Regions from separate parts of the Staphylococcus warneri genome, predicted to be linked through region 2. Evidence: riboswitches for the same ligand, from Rfam matches in the RefSeq annotation. Region 2 holds a riboswitch; each other region holds the start of a gene.
What was found. A riboswitch is a leader RNA that binds a small molecule or an ion and turns the genes downstream of it on or off. The one in region 2 is predicted to bind thiamine pyrophosphate.
Positions count from the first base shown of each region.

Region 1: it holds a riboswitch for thiamine pyrophosphate, as region 2 does, so the genes downstream of both, EL082_RS08505 (ECF transporter S component) here and EL082_RS01795 (thiamine phosphate synthase) in region 2, are expected to answer to the same signal.
Region 3: it holds a riboswitch for thiamine pyrophosphate, as region 2 does, so the genes downstream of both, tenA (thiaminase II) here and EL082_RS01795 (thiamine phosphate synthase) in region 2, are expected to answer to the same signal.

Region 1 covers NZ_LR134269.1:1,732,177-1,743,269, forward strand. Annotated here, with positions in the region: gene EL082_RS08465 (cytochrome ubiquinol oxidase subunit I) at 1-727, opposite strand, end outside; gene EL082_RS08470 (glutaredoxin family protein) at 929-1,159, shown strand; gene ptsP (phosphoenolpyruvate--protein phosphotransferase) at 1,237-2,955, opposite strand; gene EL082_RS08480 (phosphocarrier protein HPr) at 2,957-3,223, opposite strand; gene EL082_RS08485 (DUF697 domain-containing protein) at 3,378-3,920, opposite strand; gene EL082_RS08490 (class I SAM-dependent rRNA methyltransferase) at 3,980-5,152, opposite strand; gene auxA (lipoteichoic acid stability factor AuxA) at 5,409-6,710, opposite strand; gene graF (glycopeptide resistance-associated protein GraF) at 6,864-6,998, shown strand; TPP riboswitch at 7,270-7,371, shown strand; gene EL082_RS08505 (ECF transporter S component) at 7,458-8,033, shown strand; gene EL082_RS08510 (ABC transporter ATP-binding protein) at 8,046-9,449, shown strand; gene EL082_RS08515 (energy-coupling factor transporter transmembrane component T family protein) at 9,442-10,248, shown strand; gene purD (phosphoribosylamine--glycine ligase) at 10,375-11,093, opposite strand, start outside.
Region 2 covers NZ_LR134269.1:386,542-397,634, forward strand. Annotated here, with positions in the region: gene EL082_RS01760 (cation:proton antiporter) at 1-816, shown strand, start outside; gene EL082_RS01765 (fructose-1,6-bisphosphatase) at 918-2,882, opposite strand; gene uptA (undecaprenyl phosphate transporter UptA) at 3,181-3,792, opposite strand; gene EL082_RS01775 (HesA/MoeB/ThiF family protein) at 3,906-4,904, opposite strand; gene EL082_RS01780 (thiazole synthase) at 4,904-5,671, opposite strand; gene thiS (sulfur carrier protein ThiS) at 5,673-5,873, opposite strand; gene thiO (glycine oxidase ThiO) at 5,857-6,972, opposite strand; gene EL082_RS01795 (thiamine phosphate synthase) at 6,965-7,555, opposite strand; TPP riboswitch at 7,625-7,734, opposite strand; gene EL082_RS01800 (pyruvate MFS transporter) at 8,135-9,409, shown strand; gene EL082_RS01805 (putative quinol monooxygenase) at 9,536-9,823, shown strand; gene EL082_RS01810 (FUSC family protein) at 10,076-11,093, shown strand, end outside.
Region 3 covers NZ_LR134269.1:788,922-800,014, forward strand. Annotated here, with positions in the region: gene murA (UDP-N-acetylglucosamine 1-carboxyvinyltransferase) at 1-1,192, shown strand, start outside; gene fabZ (3-hydroxyacyl-ACP dehydratase FabZ) at 1,236-1,676, shown strand; partial or broken gene EL082_RS03820 (transposase) at 1,959-2,277, shown strand; gene EL082_RS03825 (YwpF-like family protein) at 2,286-2,726, opposite strand; gene EL082_RS03830 (single-stranded DNA-binding protein) at 2,914-3,297, shown strand; gene EL082_RS03835 (transglycosylase family protein) at 3,706-4,437, shown strand; TPP riboswitch at 4,599-4,700, shown strand; gene tenA (thiaminase II) at 4,778-5,467, shown strand; gene thiD (bifunctional hydroxymethylpyrimidine kinase/phosphomethylpyrimidine kinase) at 5,460-6,281, shown strand; gene thiM (hydroxyethylthiazole kinase) at 6,274-7,065, shown strand; gene thiE (thiamine phosphate synthase) at 7,066-7,707, shown strand; gene yidC (membrane protein insertase YidC) at 7,796-8,665, shown strand; gene EL082_RS03865 (HD domain-containing protein) at 8,703-9,347, opposite strand; gene cls (cardiolipin synthase) at 9,475-10,959, opposite strand.

The sequences.
Region 1 (11,093 bases), 1.1 Mb from region 2:
TGGCAGACATATCTCCTGCTAACATCGATAACAATGTTGAAATAAAACCAACAATCATCGTCATTTTTAAGGCTTTCAAATGATATATTTTATCTTCTGAATACGACTGTTTTAACAATTTAAATGCAGCAATTGCCGCAAGAATAAATGCCATTGTCATTCCAGCGGTTGCAACGACATGGAAAGATCTTACGATGAATGATGAATTAAACATCGCTTCTAATGGTTGAACATTAACCATACGTCCATTTTTCATTTCAAAACCAGCTGGCGTATTCATAAACGAGTTAACTGATGTAATGAAAAATGCTGAGAATGATCCACCTATAATTACAGGTAATCCTATAACAAAATGAATCCATTTATTCTTAAATCTTTCCCAAGTATAAAGATAAATACTAAGAAATATAGCTTCAAAAAAGAATGCAAATGTTTCCATAAATAGAGGTAATGCAATCACATGTCCACCCATTTTCATAAATGTCGGCCATACAAGCGATAATTGCAAACCAATAATAGTACCTGTCACTACACCAACAGCCACTGTAATGGTATATCCTTTCGACCATCGTTTCGCTAATGCAATATAATGTGCATCATTGTTACGTATGCCAAGAAATTCTGCAATAACAAACATTAATGGCATACCTACACCAATCGTCGCAAATATGATATGAACGGCTAAGGTCATACCTGTAAGCAAACGACTCATTTCAACTGAATCCATATATAATCACCTTGAATTTATATTTTTGTAATTTCACAATGCTTAAAATTATAAATCCTTATCAAGATGAACTAAATGTTTTTGCTTGAATTTTTGATATAAAATTTTTATAGAGACACATAATGTTCACACCATTGATATTTTATAAAATTAAATATAAGATAGAATAATATAAATTAGCACATAGAAAGGAAGACTGAAGTGTCACATATTACGATTTATACACAAGATGATTGTCCACCTTGTACCTTTGTAAAAAATCATCTTCAAGCAAATCATGTGGATTTTACAGAAAAGAATATAAAAAATAATCAATATCGTATAGAAATGATGGATTATGATGCATTTGCGACGCCATTTATCTTATTGAACGATGAACCTATGTATCAAGTTGATATGGATAAAATTAATCAAGCTTTTGACATTCAATAATTGATTAGAAAAAAAAAAGACTAATTAAATAAAAACCAACTAAAGCAATTTAGATTGCTCTAGTTGGTTTTTTATTATTATTTTGAAATGTTATTAACTAATTCCATAACTTCTTCTTGTGTTGCACAATGAATAGCACGGTTCGCTAGTTCTGACATTTCATTTTTACTTAAACCATTAATTTGTCTTCTAGCTTTAAGAATAGATGTTGGACTCATTGAGAATTCATCTAGACCTAAACCTAATAGTAATGGTACTGCAGTAGCATCTCCTGCCATTTCACCACACATACCAGTCCATTTACCTTCTTTGTGAGAAGCTTCAATGACTTGTTTTACTAAGCGTAAAATTGAAGGGTTGTATGGTTGATATAAGTAAGATACACGTTCAGACATACGGTCAGCTGCTAATGTGTATTGGATTAAGTCATTTGTACCAATACTAAAGAAATCTACTTCTTTAGCAAATACATCAGCTAATGCTGCTGTCGCTGGTATTTCAACCATGATACCTAACTCAATATCTTCAGAAACTTCATAACCTTCATTTTGAAGATTTTCTTTTTCTTCTAATAACATTGCTTTAGCATCACGGAATTCCTTGATAGTTGCTACCATTGGGAACATGATATTTAATTTACCATAAACTGATGCACGTAATAACGCGCGTAATTGTGGTCTGAAAATATCAGGTTGAGCTAAGCAAAGACGAATCGCTCTGTATCCTAAGAATGGATTCATTTCGTCTGGTAAATCTAAATATGGTAATTCTTTGTCGCCACCGATATCCAATGTACGAACAACAACACGTTTACCATCCATAGTTTCTAATACTTTTTTGTATGCTTCAAATTGTTCTTCTTCAGTAGGTAATTGATCTCTACCCATGTATAAGAACTCAGTACGATATAAGCCAATACCTTGTGCACCATTTTCAATGACACCTGGTAAATCGTTTGGTGTACCAATATTAGCTGCTAACTCTGCGTGAACACCATCAACAGTTACTGTATCAGCATCACGTAATTTTTGTAATTCTTGTTTATCTTCAAAGAAACGTTCACGTTTATTTTGATAAGCGATAACTTCATCTTCTGTAGGATCGATGATAACATCACCAGTTAAACCATCAACAATAATCATATCACCTTGTTTAACTTCTTTAGTGATTGATTTAGTACCAACTACTGCTGCGATTTCTAATGAACGACTCATAATCGCAGAGTGACTTGTTCTACCGCCAATATTTGTAACAAACCCTTGAACGAATTCTTTATTTAACTGCGCAGTATCAGAAGGTGTTAAGTCATTACCAATAATAACAACACTTTCATCAATCATACTTGGGTTTGGTAATTCAACCCCAAGAATATGTGCTAACACACGTTTAGATACGTCTCTAATGTCTGCAGCACGTTCTTTCATGTATTCATTATCCATTGATTCAAATATAGTAATGAATTGAGTTGTAACCTCATTTAATGCTGTAGCTGCATTAACATGATCATTTTTAATTTTATCTTGAATTGGTTGAATTAATTCTGGATCATCTAAAACAAGTAAATGCGCATCAAAAATGGCAGCTTTATCAGCGCCTAATTGAACTTCTGCATTATTTCTTATTTTAGTTAATTCAATTTTAGATGCTTCGATAGCGTTATTGAATTTGCTAGTTTCACCTTCGACATCAGTAATTGTTTCACTGCTATCAAAAGATAAATCTGGCTCAACTATTAAGTAAGCTTTAGCGATTGCTACACCATCAGATGCAGCAATACCATTAATTAATTTAGACATATTACTTAGTTAAACCTTCTTTTGATAAGACATCACTGATAGATTCGATTGCATCTGCCTCATCGCTACCGTCAGCATAAATTGTAATTTCAGCATCTTTACCTACACCTAAACTCATAACACCCATGATTGATTTTAAGTTTACTTTTTTACCGTTATATTCTAATTGAATATCTGAATCAAATTTTGAAGCTGTTTGTACCAACATTGTAGCTGGGCGAGCGTGGATTCCTGTTTCGTCGATAATTACATATGATTTTTGTTCCATAATTTATTTCTCCTTCTATAAGTTAGAATCTTCAATATACTTACAATCTAACATAAATTTTTATACCTTAACTTTACCAAAACCAATAGTTAAATTCAATTTCTTTAAAACCGGTTTCAGTATATTTCTACAATTTTTTAACAAATTATATCCCTTAAAGTAACTCTTTGATGACTTTTTCACATTTTTCGATATGATCTTGACCTAATCTTTTCATAAAGTAATAACTAATTGATGCTGAAACTGCTTGTCCTACAAATGGGAACCATTTAGTTTGTTTAGCTGCAGTACGTTTTGCCACATCTCTAATCACTACTTTCATCAGTGCATTAGTTAATTTTTTACCAATAAACTGACTACCTTGAATAGCTGCAGCAGACATTATTCGTTCTCTAACGTCATCACTTAATGAATTGACTTGTTTATGATCTAGTCCATAAATTTTATTGACATCACTAATGATATCTCTCATTAATTTTATATCAACACCAAAGTCTAATCCAGGAATTGGTACTACACTCATTCCTGATGATAGTAAAGATTTCTTCTTAACGAGATTCTCTGCTTGTGCACGTCTTTGTTGTAACTCATTTTGAGTCACAGGTAAATTACTTTTTTCTTTGATTTCTTCAATATTTAATACTTTATTACCAACTGTATTTGTGACTCTGTTCGTCATTTTATTTCTTATGCTCATCTTATTCACACTCCCATGAATCTTATTTCAATAAGACTCTATACCCAGATTACAACTATTTAATGCTCAATATTAACAAAAATTGCTTTTAAATACTTTGAAGGTTTGTAATGTGGATGTGTTTTAAAGTCTTTAGGTAATCCCATCACCTCATTGATTTCATAATCCACTTCAGCTTCATCTAATGTTGTTTTGATAACATTTTTAAATGCCTTTAATGAAAACACGCTTGAATTTGTGCATAATAATAATGTACCTTTTGGTGATAATACTTCTAAAGCACCATTAATCAATTTGTCGTAATCTTTTTGTACTGAAAATGTTTTCTTTTTATTACGTGCAAAACTTGGTGGATCAATCACAATAGTGTCATATTGATGTCCGTGGCGTTTTGCATAATTATAATAATCAAATGTATCCATGACATAAATATATTGTGATTTTGGATCAATAGCATTAAGCCCAAAATTCTCTTCGGTTAATCCTCTAGAGCGATTAGCTAAATCTACACTAGTTGTTGATTTAGCCTTATTTGCAGATACTACTGAAAAAGCCCCTGTATAGCTAAACACATTTAAAAGATGACGCCCTTCTGAGAATTGATCACGTAATTTCTTTCTTACTTCTTTTTGATCAAGGAAAATACCTGTCATTAAGCCATCATCTAAATCCACATTATAAAAAGTGAAGTTTTCTTCGATGACGATTGGAAATGCTTGTTGTTCTCCCTCAACAAATCCACCTGTATATTCAGTATCTTTAAATCTCATTTTTTCGTAGATAGACTGATACTTAAAGACTGTTTTGATAGCTTCTAATATATGATATCTAAATTTGTAAATACCTTTTGAATACCATTGAATTAATAAATGCCCATCATAATTGTCGATCGTTAAACCACCGACACCATCACCTTCAGCATTGAACAATCTAAAAGCATTCGTACCATCTATATGATAGTAATATTCTCGTTCTTCTAAAGCTTTTTCAAATAATCGTTTAAAAAATGCAGTATTAATATCTTCAGATGGATCATAACTCAATACCCAACCTAAACCTTTGTGTTGTCTACCTACATAAGCAGTTGCTACATATTGTTCTTTCCCATCAACTAATTTGAATAAATCACCTTCTTTAAGATGATCTTGGGCATAAATATCTTCTTCATCAATTAAAGGATATTGATTGTGATATTTTGATTCTTTACCTCTATTTAAAGTTGCAATCTTCATTTATTACACTAACCTTTCTTTTATACGTTTAATTTCTTCAACCGTCACATTGCTATGTTGATTCGTAAATGCATTTTACATTATATATATTTACTAATTGAATGATTCATTTATTATTTTAACAAAGAATGCTACTTAGTCCTATTTTCTAACAAAAAAGAGTGAGCTTACAATTCGATCGATTAAAGAAGGAATTGTAACCCACCCTATAACACGTGTGATTTGTTTAGATTAATTTGTTTTTATATTCTTTTTATCATTCTTTTGGTTTATCTCTTAACTGTAATGAATAAGCAACAATCATTGCTAGTAACATAAGCAATAAAGTTGGTGTTATAAATACAGATAACAATAAACCGTGAACCATAATATTTATGAATTCAGTTAATAATTTAAAGAATAAGATACTTCCCATAAATAATTGTAAGAAGTAAAATTTACCTCTTAAGAAATAAGTAAGTGTTGTAGCAATATAAACAATGATAATGAATAAAAGTAATAATAATGTTACCCATTCAATCACATATTGCGTTTGTGATAATTCCCATTCTCCAGATAAGAACAATGCATTTCTGTTGTTAAATTCTAAGAATGTAAAGAAGAATATAACTAAACCACAGAAAATTTCAACATACATTGGTTTTATCCATTTTGGCTTTCTCATCCAATTTGGAATATCATCTTCTTGAATATCAACAATATTTTTTACTTTTTCTTTAAATTTATCCCTTTTAACTCTAATTCTTTCTAAATCAACACTTCTTCTTGTTTTACGTGCATATTCTGTTGTCTTATCTTGTAGTTGTTTTAAGTGAACTTTAGTTTGATTTGAGACATTACCTTTACTTGTTCTTGATAATTCAGGTTCTTCTTCGCCTAATTCTTGTTTAGTAAGCGGCAGAGCACGTCTTAAGAACAAGAAGTTCCAAATTGACATTTGTCCTAATAACCACATAATAATAAAGAATGTATTAACACTTAAAATATCAATAGATTCAATTTCATTAGCGTCAATACGACCATGCAATGCAATTTGAGTAATAAGATAACTGATACCATATGACACTATAATCCACATATAATGACTTTTTCGATTATCACTATTCAATTCATCTTTATATACAATGTATCCAATATGTATGATGAACGGAATAATAAATACGATACCAAAGAATCCATACACTTGCATCATAAGAACTAGAGTAATTAAGAAATACATTACCCCTATGACCAAGAAGAAAATTGAAATATCATAATCATACTTAATTGTTCTAAATAACGTATGACCTAGTAACATTACTAAGATACCAAATAATATAATGATTATGGCACTTACAATTGGGAAACCCCCGATAAATCTACTCATCACTTTAATTATTTCAGCGAAAAATGCGTTCAGGAATTCCCATATATTATACACATGTGTATTTACCTTCTTATCTCCATTTAACTGTTTAATAAGCGGTAAGTTAATTAATATAATGAGTCCTGTGAAAAGTGAAACGATACCGATGATATAACTAAATATGATCTCGGTGTGTTTCTTAAGAAAAGACATACTATTCACCTCAAAAGTTATTATATATGAAGAACTTATTCTTGTCTTTAATAAATCACTAAATACGTCTATAGACCTAGAAAAGTTTATTATTAGCATAACTGGGTAAAAGGTGTATGTAAACAATAAAACACAATTAGGGGTGGATTTATTATGAGTAATGAAGAATTTGCAAAAAAATCAGCTGAAAAAGCCAAAGAAGCAGAAGAGAAACTAAAAGAACAAAAAGAAGAAAAAACAAATGATACAGAACAAACTAAAAAAGATATTGATGATGCGTTAAATTAATATCTACTTGCTAGTTAAATCATAATAAGAATTCAATTTTCTATAAAAACTACGTGCCTAGGGTGTTTTTGATATCCTAGGTACTTTTTATGTTTACAAGCAATATACGTCTATTTCACTTAATTTTTATGATTCTTTATTCCATATCCCTTTCTAAAATTCCTACTCACTTCCAATTATTTGCATAAAATCAAAATATTATTTTATGAAATATTTTATTAACTTGACAATCCACATGAAAAATCATACATTAAAGACAAATTAAAAATAATAAACGCACTAGGGGTGTTTTGAACTGAGATGAGGTTAACCCTCAAACCCTTTGAACCTGATCTAGCTAGATACTAGCGTAGGAAAGTGTAATTAACAAAGATTATAATCGTATGTTGAATCATATTCTTATGTTTTACGCACAACTTTCCTAGAGATGGTTGTGCGTTTTTTTAGGAGGATGTTTTTATGTCAAAAGGTTTAAAGCTTTCTGAGATATTAGTGACAGTACTTATCTCTGTAATTTTTGCCATTATTTATAACTTATGGTGGTTATTTTATAATGTTGCACAAGTCGCTGGTTTACACCTTGAGCAATTAACCTATGGAGTATGGTTTATGGCAGCGATTGTTTGTTATTTAATTATTCCTAAGCCAGGTATCGCCTTACTTGCTGAGTTTGCTGCAGGTGCCGGTGAAACAATTGTGATGGGTAAATTTGATATACCTACGATTATCTATGCCCTTCTACAAGGTTTAGCATGTGAGATTGTCTTTGCTATTTTCAAATACCAGTCTCGTTCAGTCATGGTAGCTATGCTTGCTGGACTAGTGACTGCACTTGTATCATTCCCAGTCGACTATTTCTATGGTTATTTAAATGAAGTTGCTGGATGGAACTTAATTTTATTCATTGTTTTCCGTGCGATTAGTGGTATTATCATTGCTGGTTTATTATCTTATTTATTGGTTAAAGCATTGGATCAAACTGGTGTAACTAAAGTATTCAGACCCGCTTCTAAAGATGATTACGATACATTATAAGGGGACTTAAAAGTGTTAAAAGTTACAAATTTACGTTTGAAATATCCAAATGGACATCGAAAAATTTTTGATAATCTAAATCTAGAAATTAAAGAAAAAGAAAAAGTACTTTTACTAGGACCATCTGGTTCTGGAAAAAGTACGCTTTTAAATGTATTAAGTGGCATTGTACCCAATTTAATAGAATTACCTATGAAGTATGATGAATTGCAAATTAAAGAGCATAATGGCGTGATCTTTCAAGATCCGGATTCACAATTTTGTATGCCTAAAGTTTATGAAGAACTTGCCTTTGTTTTAGAGAACAGACAAGTACCAAGACAAGATATGGATGAAGCCATTAACCAAGCATTAGCATCAGTGAATTTAAATGTAACCGAAAATACACAAATCAATCAATTAAGTGGTGGTATGAAACAAAAATTAGCTATCGTCGAAACAATATTACAACAGGCAGATACACTATTTTTAGATGAACCCACTGCAATGTTGGATGTTAATGCTACATCTGATTTATGGCAACGCTTGATTAAGCTTTGGAAAGATCAAACAGTACTCATTGTCGAACATAAGGTCGAACATATTTGGCAACATGTTGATAGAGTTTTATTAATGAACTATGAAGGACAAATCATTGCTGATGATACGCCAAATCATATTTTAAAGCATTATGAACATTTACTAAGTGAATACGGCGTATGGCATCCAAATGCATGGCATTATGCACCTGAACCTAAACATATGGCACCATCGTCTATAGAGCCATTATTTAAATTTGAACATGGTGCCATCATTCGTAATAAGAAAGATTTGTTTAAAGTGGATCAATTAGCTATTCATTCAGGAGAGTGGATTACGATAACTGGTCAAAATGGAACTGGTAAAACCTCATTATTAGAATCCATATTACAATTAATCAAATATAAAGGCGTAATGACATTTCAAGGTCAGGAATTGCGTAAAATTAAAGATGCTGCAAAGCACATGTATCTAGTGTATCAGAATCCAGAACTTCAATTTATCACTAACTCTGTTTATGATGAAATATTGATTCATTTTAACCATTTAGATTCATCTAGTGCAGAATCTAAAACCCTCGACTTATTAGATTTACTAGACTTAACCAATGTTAAAAATCAACATCCTTACGAATTATCAATGGGTCAAAAACGTAGGTTAAGTGTAGCAACGGCATTAAGTTCAAATGCAGATATCATCCTATTAGATGAACCAACATTTGGTTTGGATAGCCACAATACATTTCAATTAATAAAACTATTTCAAGAGAGAGTATCTAAGGGACAAAGTATCATTATGGTTACACATGACCCAGAGATTATTAAACGCTATCCAACACGTCAATGGATAATTGAAAACCAATATTTAACAGAAATCAAAGGTGATCAACATGTTTGAACATTGGAAAATTAGACACACCTTTATGGATGACGTCAATATTATCACTAAACTCGTTTTAGGCGTTTTACTATTTTTCTTTATTATTTTTATTCATAATTTTGACTTTATGATTTACATCGTTTGTCTCATGTTTATCTTTTTACTTATGTTTAACGGAACGCAATTTAAAATTACTGGTGCTTTTATACTAGCAACCACGTTCTTTGCTCTATTGTCATCACTATTCATGATTTTATATGGTGATGGTGACCATATTTTATTTAAATTTGGCATCATTCAAATTAGTACGGAAAGTATCGTCAGAGGTATTCACCTTTCTCTTCGTACAATTACAGTGTCGATGTTTGGTATTCTTATAGCATTAACGTCACAAGTGGTCATGATATTTTATAGTCTAATGCAACACTTAAAAGTAAAACCTAAAGTTGCCTATGCCTTTATGGCCGCAATTAGAATGATACCATTAATCATTAGTTCTTTAATTCAATTACGTCGTTCTTTAAAAATGAGATATCAAATGATAGATAAATCAAATTATAGAGGATTCAAAAGACTCAAACATCTAATTATTCCTTTATTAAGTCAAAACATACGACGTGCACATCAATTATCTGTTGCAATGGAGTCTAAAGGTTTTAAAGATGGTCCAAGAACGTATTATTATCACGCACCATTCTCATACAAAGATATTATATTGATCATATGTTTATTAATTATTATCGGACTTTCTTATTATTTATCAGCTACCTTGCCAATAACTGGTATCCATGATGTCAGAATAGGTAGATTAGAATAAATTATTTTATCCATACTTCAATCATTCCATATATAAATCAAAAAATCCTGGGACAAAATAAATGTCTCAGGATTTAATAATATAAACAGTTGTTGACTGTAAACACATTCTTTTTCTTGTATCATTTTATTTCAATGCTTTATTTCCTATATCTGTTCTATAAAACAAGTTATTGCTCTTTATTTTTTTAACATTTTGATAGGCATTCACTTGGGCTTCTTTTATATTTTGCCCTTCCCCAATAGCTAAAATGACTCGTCCACCACTATTAACAAACTGGTCATTATCCTTCTTCAAACCGCTTACAAAGTAATTTGAGTCAAGTTCAAATCCACTGACTTCATGCCCTTTTTCGTAATTACCTGGATAGCCTTTAGAAGCTAACATAACACCAACCACTGATTCATCTTTCCATTCAAAGTGAATCGGCTCATCATTATCAAGCGCAATAATATGTTGCATCAAATCACTATTCATTCTTGTCAATAATACTTGTGCTTCTGGGTCACCAAATCTTGCATTAAACTCTATTACTTTCGGCCCTTCTTCTGTTAAAATAGCACCAATATATAATAACCCAAAGAAGTGATGACCTTCTTCAGCCATTGCATGTGCAATCGGTTGTGCAATCTCATTATTAGTTCTATTAATGATATCATTGCTAATATGAGGTACTGGACAATATGCACCCATGCCACCTGTATTCGGTCCTTTATCGTAATCATAAGCACGTTTATGATCTTGAGCGATACAGTCAAATGGAACAGCTCTCTTACCATTAACAAATGTCATTACAGAAAATTCTTCACCTTCTAAAAATTCTTCAAACACAATAGTTCCTGAAT
Region 2 (11,093 bases):
TCTACATTTAGAACCGAAATATCAAAACGGGAGCGTGCAAGTGTAACGTTAATGGCACCAAGAGGGATTGTTGTTTTAACAGTAGCACAATTCTTCTCAAGTTTATTCATGGATGATGGCGTTAAAATGGCGCAATATATCACGCCAGTAACATTTGGACTCGTATTTATTACCGTTGTGATTTATGGATTTAGCTTTACACCATTAAGTAAATTATTAGGTGTTGCCAGTAATGAACCACCTGGTGTGATTATCGTTGGAGAAAGTGAATTTTCATTCCACATAGGTAGTATGCTTAAAGAACATGGTATCCCAGTTATGATATTTAACTTATTTGAGAATACATCTGACAAAGCCCATCAAGAGGGATTTGAAGTCTTTAAAGGCAACTTATTATCCAGTAATGATCGAATTTATTCAGATTTGTTGAGATATAACAAATGTATCTTAATGACTAAATCTTTTATTTTTAATAGTTTAGCATTCAATGAGCTTGTACCAGAGTTTGGTTTGAATAACGTTGATATGATGCCTGTGTCATTCAATGATGAACAAGCCCGCAATAATATGAATGGTCCAATTCGAAACCATATATTATTTGATGAGAACCATACACCAAGATGGTTTGACCAATATATAACACAACATAATATAATTGAAGTGCCAGCAGAAAGATATGATGAAATTACGCATAAAGATATGTTGATTTATTATATTAGTGATAGTAAAAAAGTGACATTTAAACGCAGTCAACGCACATTACCAAAAGAAGATCACGGTGTTTATGGTATCTTGAAAAATGTATATGATAAATAAAAATGCTAATTTATGATTAGGATTATCTCGAATATCAACAACACCCCCTCACTAGAACTCGTAGTAAGGGGGGTGTTTATGTGTAATCATTTGTGTTGTTTTTATTTTAAATAGCGGTCATGCATTAATATTTTGAGAATATCTATTTGTGATTGTAACTCCTGACCAACATTCGTATCTTTGATTTTTTTACGTGTGAGTTCTTCATCTACAACACGTTTGACTGATAATTCATCAGTACCATCTGATAGTACTTTTTCTTTTGTATTGAATTCTTGGTGCGCTACCAATTGCATACCAAAGGAATTATATAATAATGTATAGCCTGCTATGCCAGTGGTTGATTGATATGCTTTTGAAAAACCACCGTCAATAACTAACATTTTACCATCCGCCTTGATTGGGTCTTCACCATCAATTTCTTTTACTGGCGTATGTCCATTAATGATACGGCCTTCGTCTGGATTCAAACCAAAGTCACTTAACATTTTACGAATCATATCTACATCTTCACGAAGATAGTAGTATGGATTTTTTACTTCTTTGTGAGATGCTTTATCTTCAATAAAGTAACGTTCAAATGTTGTCATAGCTCGTTTACCAAATAATGAAGAATATTTACCCGTCCATAGATACCACACTAAATCTGTTGATAAATCATCAGTGACTTCTTTGTCATCGAAAGCTTTTCTTACATGATATTCAAAGACATCTAATAGCTCACGTCCACTATGCATTTCCCCGTCAATTTCAAATGATTCCATTTCACCATTTTCATCTACAGGGATACAACCATGTATAAGTAAATTGCCATTGTATGGTAAATATAATTTACCTTCTCGCATTAAGAATGACATGTGACGACGTAATTTCTCAGATTGTTGGAATGATAATAGTAATTTGTCGATGACTTCTTGTTCTTCTTCCAGTAAGACTTCAGGATGTTGGCGATCAATCGTTTGGAAACATGTATCTTTCAATGGATACGTTTTACCGTAAACAGTGATTTCATTGTTGTCAAAATCGATTTTTTCTAGCACCAAACGTTCTTCCATTTCAAATGACGGGCGACGTTTAATGATTGGCATTTCAAGTTTGAATTGGATCATCGCAATGGCTTGATGGATCTTAGTAATTTGATGTTCTTCACGTTGTGTCAAACTTGCTTCTTTATCTGGACGCTTCTTAGGTTTGAAAGCAGGGTTATCGCCACTATAATATTTCTCAGCTAAAGTGAGTAACGGTCTTAAGTTGATGCCATATGCATCTTCAATAATATCTAAGTTGTCGTAACGCGCACAGATTCTAAGTAAATTAGCAAGGCATACTTTAGAGCCAGCATAAGCACCAATCCATAGCACATCATGGTTTCCCCATTGAATATCTACAGAGTGATAATTGATTAATGTATCCATGATTTTATCGGGTTTAGGACCACGATCATAAATATCACCAACAACATGTAAATGATCGACAACGAGGCGTTGTACTGTGTAAGAGAGACCAATGATTAAATCGTCTGATTGTTCTAACTCGATGACTTGATTGACTAATGTTTCATAATACGTCTTTTTATTTTGATATTCATTATTTTTATAAAGTAATTCTTCAATAATATAGACGAATTGTTCTGGTAAAGCTTTGCGAAGTTTAGAACGTGTATATTTAGAAGAACAATATTTGATTAATTCAACTAAACGTTCGATGGTTGTAATATACCAAACGTTAAGTTGCCCTTTGGCATTGAATTGGTTTTTAACAAGTTTTAGTTTATCTTCTGGATAGTAGACAAGGGCGGCTAAATCATTAATTTCTTTTTCGCTAAGTGTTTCGCCAAATATATCATTAATTTTAGCTCTTACATTACCAGAGCCATTTCTTAAAACGTGTTGGAATGATTCGTATTCACCGTGTAAATCACTTACAAAGTGTTCAGTACCTTTTGGAAGTTCTAGGATTGACTCTAAATTAATGATTTCAGTTGCTAACTTTTCAGCACTATCAAATCGTTGAGATAGTAAGTCTAAGTATTTTTTCTTTAGTTCATTTTCAGTAATATGTGTCATGTCTTGTCACTCCTATTTTTTAATTCCGTTCAAAGCCAGTTATTGCAATTATTAATGCGCTTACATTTGATTATCAATAAAAATTTAACAATTTTCAATAGCAAAGCATTAATTGAAAAGATATTTTTAAATTTAGAAATATCGTTATCATTTCAAACAATGAGAAATAGCAATAACACTCATTTCTAATAGATGTGATTAAACTTGTAAAAAATAAGCTTTGTGAATTAGAAGGAGGAGAACACAAAAAAGCCAACAAAGTGAGTGCACAATGTTGGCTTGGGATAGCTTTAATTCATTATTTTACGCGTTTACGTTTGACAAAGTATCTGATGACGAAGTAAATAACGGCAATGATGATAATGACATACATAATTCTAGAATACGTATGGATACCATTCATTAAGGCGCCAAAGCTATCACTTAAAAGACGACCTAGTAAAATTAATGCGAAGTTCCAAATTGTTGTACCAAGAAGTGAAAGTGATGTGAACTTCACAATATTCATACGGTTAATACCTGCAGGGATAGTAATTAATACACGTAATACCGGTATGAAGCGGCAAAGTAAGACTGCCCATGCACCGTAGCGTTTAAACCAGTCATTAGCACGTTTTAAATCGCTACTTTTTAATTTCATCCATTTACCATGAAGATCGACAAAACGATATAGCTTTTCTTCTGAAATAAGACGGCAAATATAATATAGAATTAATAATCCGATAAATGACGCAATCGTCGCAATGATTAATAATGTCCAAATGGATAAATGAGATTTAACTGACAGTAAACCTGCAAAGGTTAAAATAATTTCGGAAGGGACTACAGGTAATACATTCTCTAACAAGATGAGAATGAAGATAGCCGTGTATCCCCACTGACTAATAAAATTCGTAATAATTTGTTCCATTTATATGAATAGACTCCTTTATGCGTTGAAGCATATTACTTAAGTAATATAGTTTGGTAAAACCATTATAATAAAAATAATAAGTAAATGCTTGTAAAAGGGGGGTCAGTTTATCATTTTATTGCTTTTAAGAGTTGATGATAAAGTGCATGAACATCTGTCTCTTCTGTAATACCGTGTACATTCATACGGCCATCTTTGAATAGTGTGAATGCCAAATCCTTGTGTTGGATTAATTTAGCAAATGGTGTGGATTTAATCATATGTCCTGGGAAATCTGATGCATAATCGAAACTGTGGGCAGGCAATCTAAATCTGACTGTATCTCCACACAATGGTTCGATTGTATGATTCTGTTTATCATTTAATACGTCATATTTTTGAAAATGACATACTGGACATTGATCATCCTTTAATTGACGTATATTTAATGATTGATGTTGAATGTTAAATGCATCTAATGTGATTAATTGTTGTGAAAACCCATATCCACTAATATAACGTATAGCTTCAGCCACTTCGTAACTCGCTACAATCGAAACGATAGGTGGCAAGACGCCATTGATAGCACAACTTTCACCAGTTTGAGGAATTTGCTGTAATAAACATTTAAGGCATGGTCCAGTAAAATCAATACCATAAACGGTGCCTTTGCTACCGACAGCTGCACCATAAATCCAAGGAATATTTAATTTATGACATACTTCATTAATCAAATAACGTATTTTAAAATGGTCCATACCATCTAAAATAATGTCTGGATGAAAGTCTTTAATGATGTCTTCGATATTTGTAGATAACAACTCTTGATAATAGGTCTTTAAATGTACTTGTTGATTAATAGTATGGACTTTCTGTTTAAGTGCCTCAACTTTAGATGTCATAAGTTGTGCATCTTGCTCATCATACAAAGTTTGTCGATGTAAATTGGATAATTCTACAATATCCATATCAACGATGGCTAAATGATGGGCGCCCATGCGTGCTAATTGGTCTATTATATGACTGCCTAATGCACCAGCACCAAGTACCATGATTTTTGTTTGTTCTAATTGAGCCTGTCCTGTTTCGCCAAAAGGTTGAAAGCGTGTTTGTCTTTCATAACGTGACATTATAAGAAGCCTAAGCCTTCTGTAGGACTTGATGCTTGTGCTGTATATTTTACGGGAATACGACCAGCTTCATATGACAATCTTCCGGCTTGAATACCTAACTTCATTGCTTCGGCCATTTTGACAGGATCTTTAGCTGCAGAGATAGCAGTATTTAATAATATTGCATCAGCACCCAATTCCATTGCTTGACAGGCATCTTTAGGAGAACCAATACCGGCATCTACAATGACAGGGACGTTAGCATTTTGAATAATATAACTTAAATTAAGTGGATTATTAATACCCCTACCTGTACCAATAGGTGATGCTAATGGCATTACCGCATGGACACCTAGGGCTTCTAACTTTTTAGCTAATACAAGATCATTAGAGATATAAGGACAGACGATATACCCTTTTTCTAATAGCACTTTACAAGCTTCATACGTTTCAAACGGGTCAGGTAATAAGGTTTCATCATCACCAATGACTTCAACTTTAATCATGTCGCATACACCAGCGTGATTTGCAATTTCTGCGATACGGATGGCTTCATCAGCAGTTTTAGCACCTGCAGTGTTAGGAAATGTAATGAAATCTTTTAAGTTCACATTAGCTAGTGGGTTTGGAAGATTTTTATCATATAAATTCATACGTCTTACTGCAAATGTTAATACGTTTGTTTCAGCTGCTTTAATTGCTTCGGATTGAGTTTGTTCATCCTCGAATTTACCAGTACCTAATAATAAACGAGATTTCAATTCTAATTGACCTATTTTTAACATTTTATCCGCCTCCTACAAATTCTAATAATTCTAAACGATCATCTTCTCTGACTATTTGATTGTCAAAATCATCTTGCTTAATTAAAGATTGGTTATGCTCAACTACGACACGTTGTGGGTCTAATTCTAATGATTCTAATATGCTTGTAATCGAATCTTCTTGTTCAAAGGTAAATAAATCTCCGTTAATGATGCACTTCATTTTGCTCACTCCTTGATAAACTAAATGCTGAATAGCTTACTGGTTTAATTCCGGATAATAGCCAGTTGGCAATATCTTGACCGATCTTAGGCGATAACAGTATACCGTTACGATAATGACCAGTGATGATAAACAAGCCGTCATCGATTTGATCCATGATAGGTAATTCATGTTCTGTGTAAGGTCTTATGCCTGACCATTGTTTTAGAATATGGCCATTCGATAGTCCAGGTATACGTTGTTGAGCATGATTGAGTAGCCATGAAATACCTAGGTCACTATTACCGACACTGTAATTATTGAATTCACTTGTCGCTCCAATTAAGTAGCGATGTTTTTCCTTTGGAACGATATAGCAACCATTCGTCATGAACACAGTATGATTTAATTTAAGTGAAGGTTGTTCAACTAATAATACCTCACCTTTAACACCAATCACTTGTCTTGGTATAGCGTAATCTTTTAATAGCTGAGTAGACCAAGCACCACCTGCCACAATTACTTTTTTAGCGTAGATATTAGCATTATTTGTTGTAACTGTGTAAAAACCATTATTGTGATGAATGTGTTTTACTTCTGTTTGATAATAACGATGAACATCGCGCTGAATTATTGATTGTAATAAAGCTTTAGTATAGTGATTGGCATTGATTTGACCGTCCTTTGGAATATATATGGCTAAGTCAGTTGGTTCGACATGACCATTTGACAGGTTAAATAGTTCATCATCTGAGAGTAACTCAACGCTTGGGTCTTTTGATTTAAGAAAGGCATATTGTTGAGTTAACCACTTTACGTCTTTGGTTGATGATGCCATTTTAATTAATCCAGACTGTTGAAATTCAATATCAATACCAGTTTCATGATAGAGGGCATCACTTAATTCTGGGAATAATGACCTAGACGCTACTGCTAATTGAAATAATTCACTATCAGTTGTGAACTCATTTTGAGCGCCTAACATGCCACCGGCTTTATAAGAGGCATGCATACCTGGTATATCTCGGTCTACAATAGCAATATCTAAATGTGATTGATTAAGTTGTCGAGCTATCGACATACCTATCACACCAGAACCGATAATAAGAACATCATGCATGAGCGTGCCACTTCCTTTTTAAAGAGTTAATTTCGCTAACGGTAGAGGTCATGAAAAATGAAATTGAACATAGACCATCAAATGCTGTAGGTAATTGAGAAATGGTGGACGGGGAAATTCCGCCTATAGCATAAATAGGAATATCAATCTCGAGTACGTCATGAATCTCTTGAATTGTTCGTGGATGTTCATCTGGGTGCGACGATGTAGGGAATATGTGACCGAAAAAGACATAATCTAATTGCCACTCATGACATTGCTTAACCATTTCAATATTATGCGTTGACATACCGACAACTAACTCAGGATGTTGTTGTTTGATTAAAAATGCTTCTTCGTCATTTTCTTTAAAATGAATACATTGTAAATTTAAAGCTTTAAGTAATTTAAAATGACTATGAATGATTATTTTATCTTTGGGAAATCCAGCTTCAATGAGCTGTACAATAAAACCTTGTAACTCAAAAGCAGACATAGGTGTTCTAAAGAGTAAGCCATCAATGGCCGGCTCTATAGTCAAAAAATGCCTTAAATCTTGCTGTGACAATTCTTTATAAAAAGTTATCGCAATAAATATATACATCACCTCAACAAAAAACGCTATTTCCACATAGTAGGGAAATAGCGTTAAATTGCTAATGAGTACTTTAAATTCATAGCTATGCCACTTCCCTACGCCAGTACAAACTGGATCAGGTTCTAGGAATTATAAAGTCACATCTTTACTCTCAGCCTTAAACAAAGGCACTTCCAGTGGGTTTATTATTAAATTGTATGAATGGAATAGCGCTTTCAATTTACATACAGTTTACTATTTTTTATTGACGGTATCAAACATGACAACTATCTTTATTTAGCTTTTTTTGGAATAAAGGCAAGAAAGAAACAACCAATTTAGACGAAAACGCAAATGAACATGAATAGCTTATTTAAATATTGAAAATTAAATGTAAGTATTGTTAATTTTTATTGAATAAATTGTGAATATTTTCTAAATTTTATATTGTAACCGTTTCCATTTCGTGCTATTATAATAAAAATTGTAGTGCTACAAGAAATGAAAAGATGTGTGATTAGAAGTTAAACAGTCATCATTAGGAATTTCTGAAACTTAACGACAACACATAGAAACAACATATCATTATGGGAAGTAGGAAAAGAAATGAATAAAAAAAGAAGTAACGTTCGTTGGTTTTTTGCGATTGCATTCTTTCTTATTGGTGTTATAGCTTATATGGATAGATCTAATATTTCATATATTGCTGTACCAATGATGGAAGACTTACATTTAACAAAAACACAATTTGGTTTATTAGCGTCATTTTTCTCATTAGGTTACGCTTTAATGCAAGTACCGTCAGGGATGTTAGCAGAGAAATTTGGACCACGTAAAATGATTACAATAGCTTTAGTATGGTGGAGTGCTTTTACAATTCTCACAGGTATGATTAAGCATCATGGTTTATTATATTTTGTTAGATTTTTATTTGGTGTGGGAGAGGCGCCTATGTATCCATCTAATGCAGTGTTCAATTCATTTTGGTTTGCTAAAAATGAAAAAGGAAGAGCATCAAGTGCGTTATTAGCAGGTTCATATTTCGGCCCTGTGTTAGCACCGATTGTAACCATCGCGATTGTTAACGCATTTAATTGGCAAGCAGTCTTTTATATTTTTGGTGCGGTTGGTATTGTGATGGCAGTTCTATGGGCAATTATCGCTAAAGACTTGCCGGAACAACATAAAATGGTCAATGAAGCTGAAAAGCAATTTATTACTGTGCATAGAGACATTGTTGAAACTGATAAATCACTACCACCTTGGAAACGTTTTTTAACTCACTTTAGTTTTTATGCGATTGCGATTCAGTACTTTGTAGTACAATTTGTCATTACATTATTCTTAATTTGGTTACCAACATATTTAACAGAACAATACCATGTTGATTTCAAAGATATGTCAATTAGTTCATTACCATGGTTATTAATGTTCTTCTTGATTTTATCTGGTGGTGCTATTTCAGATAAGATTTTAAATACTGGTAAATCTCGTTTCGTCGCACGTGGCGTCATTGCGATTTTAGGATTTGTCGTCTTCTCAATATCAATCTTTTTTGCAGTACATACTGAAAACTTATATGTCACTATATTCTGGTTATCTCTTGGCTTAGGTGGCGTTGGTATGTCTATGGGTATGAGTTGGGCCGCAGCGACAGACTTAGGTCGTAACTTCTCTGGAACAGTATCTGGTTGGATGAACTTATGGGGGAATATTGGTGCCTTAACGAGTCCATTCTTAGCTGGTGCCTTTGTTGAACAACTTGGTTGGAGTATGACGTTCCAATTATTAATTATTCCAGCAGTATTAGCGATTATCATGTGGTTCTTTGTTAAACCTGATCAACCATTAGTGATAGATGAACATCAATCAGTTAAATAATTTGTAAATATCAAATACGAGCAATAAATGAGGATAGACAGGTCGTTAAGATCATGCTTCAAACTCATTTATTGCTTTTTTAATTTTACTAGGTGCATAATTATATTATAGAAAGGTGTGATTCGAATGATGATAATCAATGCTAAAATTAAAATATCAGAAGAAAAACGTGATGAATATTTAAAACTTATGAAACATTTAGTTTCTGAATCAAGAAAAGAAGAGGGCGTACTATTCTATAGCCATTATGAAGATGTGCAAGATAGAAATACGTTTATCGTAGTGGAGAACTACGTAGATGAAGCGGCTATTAAATCACATAATGAGTCTGAACATTTACAAATGTTCAAAAATGAAATTGGTAACTTTGTCGTAGAAGCACCAGTGATTGAAGTGGCTCAACAAGTCAAATAAATATTTATATCGGTATAAAGGGAATTAGTCATCAAACAAAAAGAAAAGTGTTATAATAGTTTTTGTGTTTTGATGAATTGCAAGCAATACATCCGATAAATTGACGCTATAGAGAGCGGGATAAAGCTGATTTCAAAAGTGAAATGAGAACCATTCCGTTCTCTTATTTATGTTCAAATAAAAAAGAAAGGAGAGCATATTTTGAAGAGTTTCTTAAAGACAGTATTTTATTTTAATCGATCTAAGATTGATATGTTCAAAGGTATCAGACAAGGCTTGCTTATGATAATACCTGCATTATTAGGTTATTACTTCGGCTTTTTCTCATTTGGTTTACTTATTGCCACTGGTACTTTGGCACATATTTATGTTTTTAAAGGTTCACCACAATCTATGATTAGAACGGTGGTGCTTTGTTCGTTAGCTTTCGCAGTTTGTATGATGTTAGGGACATTGACAGCTGCACAACCGCTCATCTTTGGTATTTTACTTCTAGTTGTAACGGTGGTGCCATTTTATATATTCACAGCTTTAAAAATTGCGGGTCCATCATCAACTTTCTTTATAGTGACATTTTGTTTACCAATGAACTTACCAATTGCACCTGATCAAGCATTAGTGAGAGGACTTGGTATTCTTATTGGTGGTGCATTTGCGACACTAGTTGTACTTATCACTATCTATATGAAGAAAGAAAAAACAGAGGATAGTGCCATTAATTCTGACTTCAAAGTGATTCAAGATTTAATGAAAAATTATAATGATCCAGAATCATTTAAGAAAGTGGCAACATCTGCAGTGTCTTCTTTTAAAGCATCAGATAAATTATTGATCACATCATCATCTAGTAATGGTAAATTAAGTACGAGATTCCAAAAATTACTATTACTACATACGTCAGCACAAGGTATTTACTCAGAATTACTTGAATTAAATGAAAAGGGTGTGCGTCCATTACCAAATGAACTGCTTGAAATGCTAGACTTTATCATTGATAAAATAAGTCATCCATCTTCAAATGGTAAAACATGGAGAAAAGAAGTAGATGTGAGCCCAGAATTCGAAAACTTAATTAGTCATATATTAAAAATTGACGAAATTGCTCATGCAAACTCTGAACATCTTGAACATGAGGCAAACATTCGAAAACCATTATACAGTAAACGTATTTTACAAAACTTAACATTAGATTCGCTCGTATTTAGAAATACATTACGATATACAGTCATTATTGCAGTAGCAATCTTTGTTGCTTTATTCTTTGGATTTG
Region 3 (11,093 bases), 400 kb from region 2:
TTTACCTGTGTTAACAGCTTCACTCTTAGCTTCTAAAGGTACAAGCAAATTAGTTAATGTACCTGCATTAAGTGACGTAGAAACAATTAATAATGTATTATCAACATTAAATGCAGATGTTACATATAAAAAAGATGAAAATGCAGTGGTAGTAGATGCTACTAAAACATTAAATGAAGAGGCCCCATATGAATATGTAAGTAAAATGCGTGCAAGTATTTTAGTTATGGGACCTTTATTAGCACGTTTAGGACATGCGATAGTTGCATTACCAGGTGGTTGTGCGATTGGAAGTCGTCCTATTGAACAACATATCAAAGGTTTTGAGGCATTAGGAGCTGAAATACATTTAGAAAATGGAAATATTTATGCAAATGCAAAAGATGGTTTAAAAGGTGCTTCAATACATTTAGACTTCCCAAGCGTTGGCGGGACTCAAAACTTAATTATGGCTGCATCATTAGCATCAGGAAAAACAGTATTAGAAAATGCTGCTAAAGAACCTGAAATTGTTGATTTAGCTAATTATATAAATGAAATGGGCGGAAAAATTACAGGTGCTGGTACAGACACTATTACAATCCATGGTGTTGAATATTTAACAGGTGTAGAGCATTCAATTATTCCAGATAGAATTGAAGCAGGTACTTTACTTATTGCAGGTGCGATAACACGTGGAGATATATTTGTTCGTGGTGCAATCAAAGAGCATATGTCTAGCTTAGTTTATAAACTTGAAGAAATGGGCGTTAAATTAGATTATCAAGAAGATGGCATTCGTGTATCTGCTGAAGGAGATTTAAAACCTGTAGATGTAAAAACATTACCACACCCTGGGTTCCCTACAGATATGCAATCTCAAATGATGGCATTATTATTAACAGCCAATGGTCATAAAGTTATTACAGAAACAGTCTTTGAAAATAGATTTATGCATGTTGCAGAATTCCGTAGAATGAATGCAAATATTGATGTTGAAGGTAGAAGCGCTAAGATTGAAGGTAAGAGTGATTTACAAGGTGCACAAGTAAAAGCAACTGATTTAAGAGCAGCAGCAGCACTTATTTTAGCTGGTTTAGTTGCTGAAGGTACAACTCAAGTTACTGAATTAAAACATTTAGATAGAGGTTATGTAGATTTACATGGCAAATTAAAATCATTAGGCGCTAATATCGAACGTATTAATGATTAATTTGAAGCATTAACTTTTGGTCAAACATGGAGGGTTAAACATCATGGAAACAATTTTCGATTATAATCAAATCAAACAAATCATACCACACAGACAACCATTTTTACTGATAGATAGAGTTGTAGAATACGAAGAAGGTAAGCGTTGTGTGGGATTAAAACAAGTTTCAGGTAACGAACCATTCTTCCAAGGGCATTTTCCAGATTATGCTGTAATGCCTGGTGTATTAATTACAGAAGCGTTGGCGCAAACGGGTGCAGTAGCTATGTTAAATAGTGAAGAAAATAAAGGTAAAATTGCGCTTTTTGCAGGTATAGATAAGTGTCGTTTTAAAAGACAGGTAACACCTGGTGATACACTTATGCTAGAAGTAGAAATTACAAAAATAAAAGGACCTATTGGAAAAGGTACTGCTAAAGCTACAGTAGATGGTCAACTAGCATGTAGTTGTGAATTAACTTTTGCAATTCAAGATGCTAAGTAAAACAAAGAGCCTGGGACATAAATCACAAAAATAATAGCACAAAGATGATTTGAAATTGAAAATCATCTTTGTGCTTCTTTTTATATTCAATACTTCGTATTGTATGACTTCGCTTTCCTAGGGTGCCGTCTCAGCCTCGGTCTTCGACTGGCACTGCTCCCTCAGGAGTCTCGTCAACAATACTACGTATTAACATGTTATTTTACATTAAAATACTTTAAAAAATAAGGCCCTTTCGTATAATTTAATAAATATCAATAAACTAAATCAACGAGGTGCCTTATGTATAAAGTTTATAACATGTCTCAACTTACACAACCAATGGAAACTTCAATTCTTATTCCTACAAATGATTGCTCGATATGTGAATGAAATTGTTGAAACAATCCCAGATAATGAATTCGATGAATTCAATCACCATCGAGGTGCTACATCATATCATCCAAAAATGATGTTAAAAATTCTTCTATATGCTTATACGCAACCTGTTTTCTCTGGTCGTAAAATAGAGAAACTTCTTAATGATAGCATTAGAATGATGTGGTTATCACAAAATCAAACACCTTTTTATAAAACCATTAACCGTTTTAGAGTCAACCCCTTTTGAATTTATCTTTCGAATTTTTCATCTTTAAGTTTAGGTTTAGATTGCATCATACGATTGAATGTTTTCTTTAATTCTTCACCAGTTAGTCCATCATTAACTAATTCTTCTAATAAACTTTCTGCATAGACTTGTCTAAGAGTATAAATATGGCATTCGAATACTATAGACATTGTTTTTTCAAACTGAGTTACACTTTTTACAGTGGCATCAAATAATGCAGGATCGTTGGCAGGTCTTGTTATGACAACACGTATATCTAACAATTGTTCATTGTCTTTATACTCCTTAAATGTGTGATAGTGTTCATTAGAAATGACAATTTCTAAAAGCCATCCTGTACCACTACCTTCTTTATTGATAATCACGCCGTCTTCTAGTTCATATTCAGTTACACCGCCATTCTCGCTTACAATTTGAAAACGTACAGCTTTAAATGTCTTCATTAAGTCCACATCCCATTTATTTATATATTTACAAAAAGTGATTTATTTTTAATCAACCGATTTAAATATTGATTATTTTCTTTAAATATATCAAAAATGAAGGGGAAATAGCTATATATTTCGAAAAATTAGCATTTTGACGGTATTAATAGATGTGATTATTATATTACTTAAGAGGAGGTGACACATGTTAAATAAAATAGTTTTAGTTGGCAGACTTACAAAGGATGCCCAAATTTTTGAAAAGGAGGAAGGTAGTAAAGTAGCAACATTTTGCGTTGCTACGGAAAGAAATTATAAAGATCAGAACAATGAAATCGCATGCGATTACCTATATTGTAAAGCTTTTGGTAAAACAGCTACGAATATCGAAATGTATACATCACAGGGTTCTTTAGTGGGTATTACAGGTCAAATGCGATCTCGTAAGTATGAAAAAGATAATCAGACACATTTTGTAACTGAAGTATATGTAGAAACAATTAAATTTATGTCCTCTAAGACAAAAGAATCCAATATCCTCTCTAACGAATTTAATGAAGCACAAAATGAATGCTTTCATATAGGTTAGATAGCCATTAATTATTCAACAACTCCCAATTATTTATACTTTTATCCTATCTTAATATAAATTATCATCTTTCAATTATACTCAAGCGACCTTTTTAAAATTTAATAAAATAAAAAGGTCGTTTTTGTACCATATATTACTTAAAAATAGGCACTTTTACGTCAGAATTATCTGATAGATTTCATTTGTATTACATACATATCACAAGTATATAACCTTTATAAACTGTCATGGCAGTTTTCAAAAGACTTATAATTTAAATTTACACCAATTTACGATGTAATTAGGACGTAAAAAAAAGGCTTCCTTTTTTATTTGGCTGTAACCTGCAGTGTATTTATAGATGTTAAAGTTGTATTTGTAAATTAGTTAAAGAAAACAAATCACTTTTAGGAGGATTTTTTAATAATGAAAAAGACAATTATCGCATCATCATTAGCAGTAGGATTAGGCGTTGTAGCAGGTAACGCTGGACACGACGCACACGCAAGTGAAGCAAATATCAATGAAGCTGAATTAGCTCAAAAAGCACAATCAAATGATCAATCATTAAACGAAAGCCCTATCCAAGAAGGCGCTTATAACTATACATTCGATTATAATGGTTTCACTTATCATTTTGAATCAGATGGTTCAAACTTCTCATGGGATTTCCACCAATCTGGTCAATCAAGTGAAGCTTCAAATACTCAAGCTCAACCACAACAAGATGTAAGTGAACAAGCTTCAGCATCAACTAACCAAACTTCAGCAGAAGAAGTTAGCAACCAACAACAATCAAACTCTGCTCAACCTGAGCAAGTTTCTGCTCCACAAACAGAGCAAACTCAACAACCACAACAAGAAGCTACTACTTCAAACAATGAATCAAGCTCAAATGAAGCTTCAAGTGGTTCATCAGTAAATGTTAATGATCACTTAAAACAAATCGCACAACGTGAATCAGGTGGCGACATCCACGCTACAAACCCATCAACAGGTGCTTCAGGTAAGTATCAATTCTTACAATCTACATGGGATTCAGTAGCTCCATCTGAGTACAAAGGTCAACCAGCTTCTAGCGCTCCTGAACATGTTCAAGACGCTGCAGCACAAAAATTATATGATACAGCTGGCCCAAGCCAATGGGTTACTGCATAATATAGATTTCACTAAACATCCTATCTTTAGATAGGGTGTTTTTTATTTGTGAAAAGTTAGATTTAGTTATATGTATATCAAAAGATATATTGATATACATTTTTTAATAATTGAATTTATATGTTACATTTGCTATTGTAATAATTGAAAATGATTAAAAAAAGAACTACTAGGGGCGCCTATGAAGGCTGAGATGAATTTAATTCAGACCCTTAAAACCTGATTTGGTTAGTACCAACGGAGGAAAGTAGTGTAACATATTAACGGTATGAGGTCGTGCCTTAATTTTGCTACTTTCCACGTTTGGAAAGTAGTTTTTTTATTTCAAGGAGGCAATTTTATGAGTTTTTCTAAAGATTTAAGAATGGCAGCAGAACCTATTATTGAAGATATCTATAATGATGGTTTCATTCAAGATTTATTACATGGTGAATTATCTAAACAAGCGGTGAGACAATATTTACGTGCAGATGCATCTTATTTAAAAGAATTTGCTAATCTATATGCACTATTAATTCCTAAAGTGCCTAATATGGATGATGTTAAATTTTTAGTTGAACAGATTGAATTTTTATTAGAAGGTGAAGTAGAGGCACATGAAATTTTAGCTTCATTTATCAATGAACCTTATCATGAGATTGTTAAAGAAAAGGTATGGCCACCAAGTGGTGATCATTATATTAAGCATATGTACTATAATGCCTATGCACATGAAAATGCTGCATATACGATTGCAGCAATGGCACCATGTCCATATGTATATGCGGTAATTGGTAAAAGAGCGATAAAGGACAATCAACTTAATAAAGATTCAATTACGTCTAATTGGTTTGAATTTTATAGTACAGAAATGGATGCATTAGTAAATTTATTTGATGAATTAATGGATCGTTTAACAGAGAATTGTACTTCAGAAGAAAAAGAAGAGATTAAGGAGAATTTCTTACAAAGTACTATTCATGAAAGAAACTTTTTCAATATGGCCTACGTAGATGAAAAATGGAATTTTAGAGGTGACAAAGATGAATAAACCTAAAATTGCTTTAACTATTGCAGGTACTGATCCAACTGGCGGTGCTGGTGTAATGGCTGATTTGAAGTCATTCCATTCTTGTGGTGTTTATGGAATGGCAGCTATAACAAGTATTGTTGCTCAGAATACAATGGGGGTAGACCATATTCATAATTTAGAGACATCATGGGTTAAAGAGCAATTGGATAGTGTATTTAATGATGAACTTCCTCATGCAATTAAAACAGGAATGATTGCTACAGAGGAGACGATGCAATTAATCAAAAATTATTTAGAAGATTATCCTACAATTCCATACGTGATTGATCCTGTCATGTTAGCCAAAAGTGGGGATTCGTTGATGGATGATCAAACCAAACAAAAGTTGCAAAGTACATTATTGCCACTAGCTGATGTTGTTACGCCTAATATTCCAGAAGCGGAAGAAATCACTGGAATAAAGATTGATACTGAAGAAAATATTCGAAAAGCAGGAGATATATTTATCAATGAAATTGGAAGCAAGGGTGTAGTCATTAAGGGTGGACATTCTGCTGACTTAAATAATGCTAAAGATTTTTTATTTACAAAAGATGGCGTTTACACATTTGAAGATGAACGATTTGATACTAAACATACACACGGTACAGGTTGTACGTTTTCAGCTGTCATTGCTGCCGAACTAGCTAAAGGTCGTAGTATTTATGAAGCAGTTGAAAAAGCAAAAAAATTTATTTCGTTGAGTATTAAATATACCCCTGAGATTGGTAAAGGTCGTGGCCCAGTCAATCATTTTGCGTATCTTAAGAAAGTAGGTTTAGATGATGAATAATTTAGAAAAGCTAAGAAATGAGAACCCTTTAATTGTATGTTATACAAACGATGTAGTTAAGAATTTTACTGCAAATGGATTATTAAGTATTGGTGCAAGTCCGGCAATGAGTGAAGCACCAGAAGAGGCTAAAGATTTTTATCAAGTTGCGAGTGGATTACTTATTAATATTGGTACACTTACGCATAATAATGAAGCAGATTTAATTAAGATAGGTAAAATTGCAAATCAAATTGGTACACCAATTGTTTTTGATCCTGTCGCAGTAGGAGCTTCACAATACAGAAAAGATTTTTGTAAAAACTTTTTAAATGGAGTTAAAGTTGCAGTGATTAAAGGCAACGCTTCAGAAATCTTGACTCTCATTGATAACAATACAACAATGAAGGGTACTGATGGAGATAGTTCGCTAAATGCAATAGATATTGCTAAGAAGGCTTATCAAAAATATCAAACTGCAATTGTAATCACAGGAAAAGAAGATATTGTTGTTCAAGATGACAAAGTGACTAAACTTTCGAACGGTTCACCAATGTCTGCTAAAATCACAGGTGCTGGTTGCCTATTAGGTGGAATTATTGCTAGTTTCTTATTTAGAAATCAGCATCCTCAACAAGAAACACTTGTCGAAGCAGTAAGTTTTTATAATATAGCTGGAGAAGTTGCTGAAGAAGCAGATCATGCTAAAGGTCCTGGCTCATTTTTGTCTGAATTGCTAGATCAATTGTATTTATTGAATTATCAAACCTATAAAAAATTTGTTAGCAAAGAAGAGGTTGAATAAATGTCATTTAAAGCTTCAGAATTAAAAATTTACTTTATATGTGGCACTCAAGATATACCAGAAAATCAAACTATTCAAGACATCCTTACACAAGCTTTAGAAGCTGGCATAACGATGTTTCAATTTAGAGAAAAAGGCGACAAGGCTTTATCTGGATTGAATAAAGAAAAATTAGCTAAAGAGTTACAAGCGCTATGTAACACATATTCTGTACCATTTATTGTTAATGATGATGTGTCTCTAGCTAAGCGTATTAATGCTGATGGTATTCACGTTGGTCAAGATGATGAAGCGGTTAGAGCCTTTTCAAATGACTTTCAAGATAAGATTATTGGTCTTAGTGTCGGTAATTTGTATGAGTATGAAAAATCGGATCTCACTAATGTTGATTACATCGGAGTTGGACCAATGTTTGAAACGCCATCTAAAAGTGATGCTAATGCACCTGTAGGACCTGATATGATTAAACAATTAAGACAAAAAATGGGTAAATTTCCTATGGTTGCCATTGGCGGTATTACTGAAGATAATGTAGGACTCATTGCTAATGCAGGGGCTGATGGTATTTCAGTGATTTCAGCAATAAGTAGAAGTAACAATATTGACAACACTGTTAATGAATTCAAGAAATATTTCAAGTAATCTTTAATTTTTTCCACTTTTTGTTTTATCCTAGAGTATGAGTATGATAGAATAAATCCTATGTGAATATTACAATAGAGGTGGAAAAATGAAGAAAAAAGCGTTGCTACCTTTGTTTTTAGGTTTAATGGTCTTTTTAGCAGGCTGTGATTATTCAAAACCTGGAGCTCGTAGTGGATTTTTCTATAATACGTTCGTTGATCCAATGAAACACTTATTACAGTGGTTGGGTAACGATGTTTTACACAATGATTATGGTTTAGCTATTATCATTTTAGTATTTGTTATTCGTCTTGTGTTACTTCCATTCATGTTATCTAACTATAAAAATAGTCATATGATGCGTGAAAAAATGAAAGTTGCTAAACCTGAAGTAGATGGTATTCAGGAAAAGGTTAAACGTGCACGCACTCAAGAAGAGAAAATGGCGGCTAACCAAGAATTAATGGAAGTCTATAAAAAATATGATATGAATCCAATGAAGAGCATGCTAGGTTGTTTACCAATGCTAATTCAAATGCCTATTATCATGGGATTATACTTTGTTCTTAAGGACAAGTTAGTCAGTGGCTTATCTGTACACCCTCATTTTTTATGGTTTAATTTAACTAAACCAGATATTTGGATTACAATTATTGCAGGTGTGCTTTACTTTATTCAAGCATATGTTTCAAGTAAAACTATGCCACAAGAACAACGTCAAATGGGTTACATGATGATGATTGTATCACCAATCATGATTATTTGGATTTCATTAAGTTCAGCTTCAGCTTTAGGTTTATATTGGTCAGTCAGTGCAGCATTCTTAGTTGTACAAACACACTTTGCTAATATGTATTATTCTAAACTTGCTAAAAAAGAAGTTGAACCATTACTTGAAAAATTTGATCAAGACGGCAAGTCATCAAATAAAAAAGGTAAAAATACTCAAGTCGTTTCAAAGAAAAATAAAAAATAATTTAAGAACCAGCAAATCACTGATTTGCTGGTTTTTCTTATATATAGTGCCATTCATCTAAGAATTGGGAAACAAAAGTCTTCATAAATTCATGTCGTTGCGTTGCAATATGCTTAGCAGTTTTAGTATGCATTAAATCTTTAAGTTTAAATAATTTTTCATAAAAGTGTTTGATAGCGGAAGGTGGTAATTGTGTTAGAGTATGATCGCTAAAATCATCAGGAACCTTTGCTTCTGTCCACATTGGTTCATTGAAATAACCTGCAAATTGAAATGTTCTAGCAATACCAATAGCTCCAATGGCATCTAAACGATCGGCATCTCTCACAATTTGACCTTCGGTTGATAATTCAATATGGTTGTTAGAACCATTCTTATAACTCATATTCTCAATAATATGTATAACATGATTTTGATCATCTATAGATAATTCAATATTATTTAGAAATTCTATTAAGGTGTCTTTAGCTTGTTGTTCATTTACTAATTTAGGATCAATGGTATCATGTAGAATACTTGATAATTCAATAATAAAAGAATGTTCAAAACCTTCTTTCTTAGCAATATACTTTGCTAATGCATGTACACGTTGAACATGTGCAACATCATGACCACTGTAGTCATTTTTATGGAATTCTTTCATATAATTTAGAGCAATTTGAATGCGTTCTTCATTTTTCATTTCTATTCATCCCTTCAAAACGAAAACCTGAGACAACAATAGGTATTGGTCTCAGGTTTGATATTATTTTAATTACATATATTTTTATTTTACAATCGATTAAATCTTATTTGTTGAATACATAGTATTATAAAATAGGAGATAAGAGTTGTGATATACCTTCTTTAAATTTGATCCATAAACTACGTGATGCATATTTTTCCTTAGTTAATTGATCTGATACTTTCATATCTTCTATGAAGGCTTGTTTTAAAGAACGAGCAATACCTTCATCATATATAAAGGCATTAACCTCAAAATTTAGTGTAAAACTTCTATGGTCCATATTGGCAGTACCAACACTTGCGACTTCATCGTCAATAATTAATGTTTTGGAATGTAAAAATCCATTATTGTATTGATATACATTGACACCTGCTTCTAAAAGAGAAGCGACATTTTTTAATGTTGCCCAATAAACAAATGGATGATCAGGCATATTTGGAGTCATAATATTGACTTCTACACCACCAAGTGCAGCAATTTTGATAGAATCTAAAAATGCTTGATCAGGAATGAAATATGGTGATTGGATATAAATCGACTTTTTAGCAGAAGAAATCATCTTTAAATAGCCATATTTAATTTGCTCCCATTCTTCATCCGGACCACTAGAAGCTATTTGTATTCCAATAGTGCCACCTGAGTCGACATCTGGGAAATAGCGTTCTTCGTAAGTTATATTGTCACGAGTAGATTGAGAATTCCAATCTAGGATAAATCTTAATTGAAGGGCGTTCACTGCATCTCCTTCAACACGTAAGTGCGTATCACGCCAATATCCAAACTTTTTAGATTTACCTAAATATTCGTCACCAACATTAAATCCACCCACGTATCCTATTTTACCGTCTATCACAACAATTTTACGGTGGTTTCGATTATTCATTCGTAAATTAATAAGGGGTAGTTTTGATGGGAAAAAGGCTTCAGCGTGACCACCTTTTTTACGAAATGCTTTCAAATCCTTTTTCCTTAAGTCCCTTGAACCCATGTCATCATATAACATTTTAACTTCAATACCAGCTTCAGCTTTATCTTCTAAAGCCTTCAAAATGGTCTTGCCAAGTTCATCACTGTGAAAGATATAATATTGAATATGTATATAATCTTTAGCATTTTTTATATCTTCTAATAAATCATCAAATTTTTGATGACCGTCAGTATATATCATTAAATCATTATCTGTTGTTAAAAACGCTGCATTATTATATAACAACATTTGGACCATTTCTTTAAATTTAACAATTTGATGATTCCCTTTTGAAAAGTTTTTATCTTTTAAGGCTTCAAGTTGTTCATCAACAATCATTTCAAGGCCTACTTTATCGTCTTTATCCAATGTGAAAATATGATCTCTTTGAATCTGACGGCCAAAAAGTAGATATAATATAAAACCTAATAAAGGTAAAAATACAAGGACTAATAACCATGCCCATATTGAATTAGCACTGCGTCTTTCCATAAAAATAATAGTAAAGGCGAAAGCTAAGTTCAAAATAAAAGCACCAATCAAAATAATATTGATAATTAGATTGGAATGAGCGAAAGTCATTGTGAATATTTCGACCATAAAATACCTCCTTATTATATTATTTGTATTAAAATTTAATTGATTTAACAAAAGTTTTTAACTACATAATTGTACCATGAAGTCATATTTTTATCATTATACTGATTGTATTAATAAGTCTTTCTATCATTGAC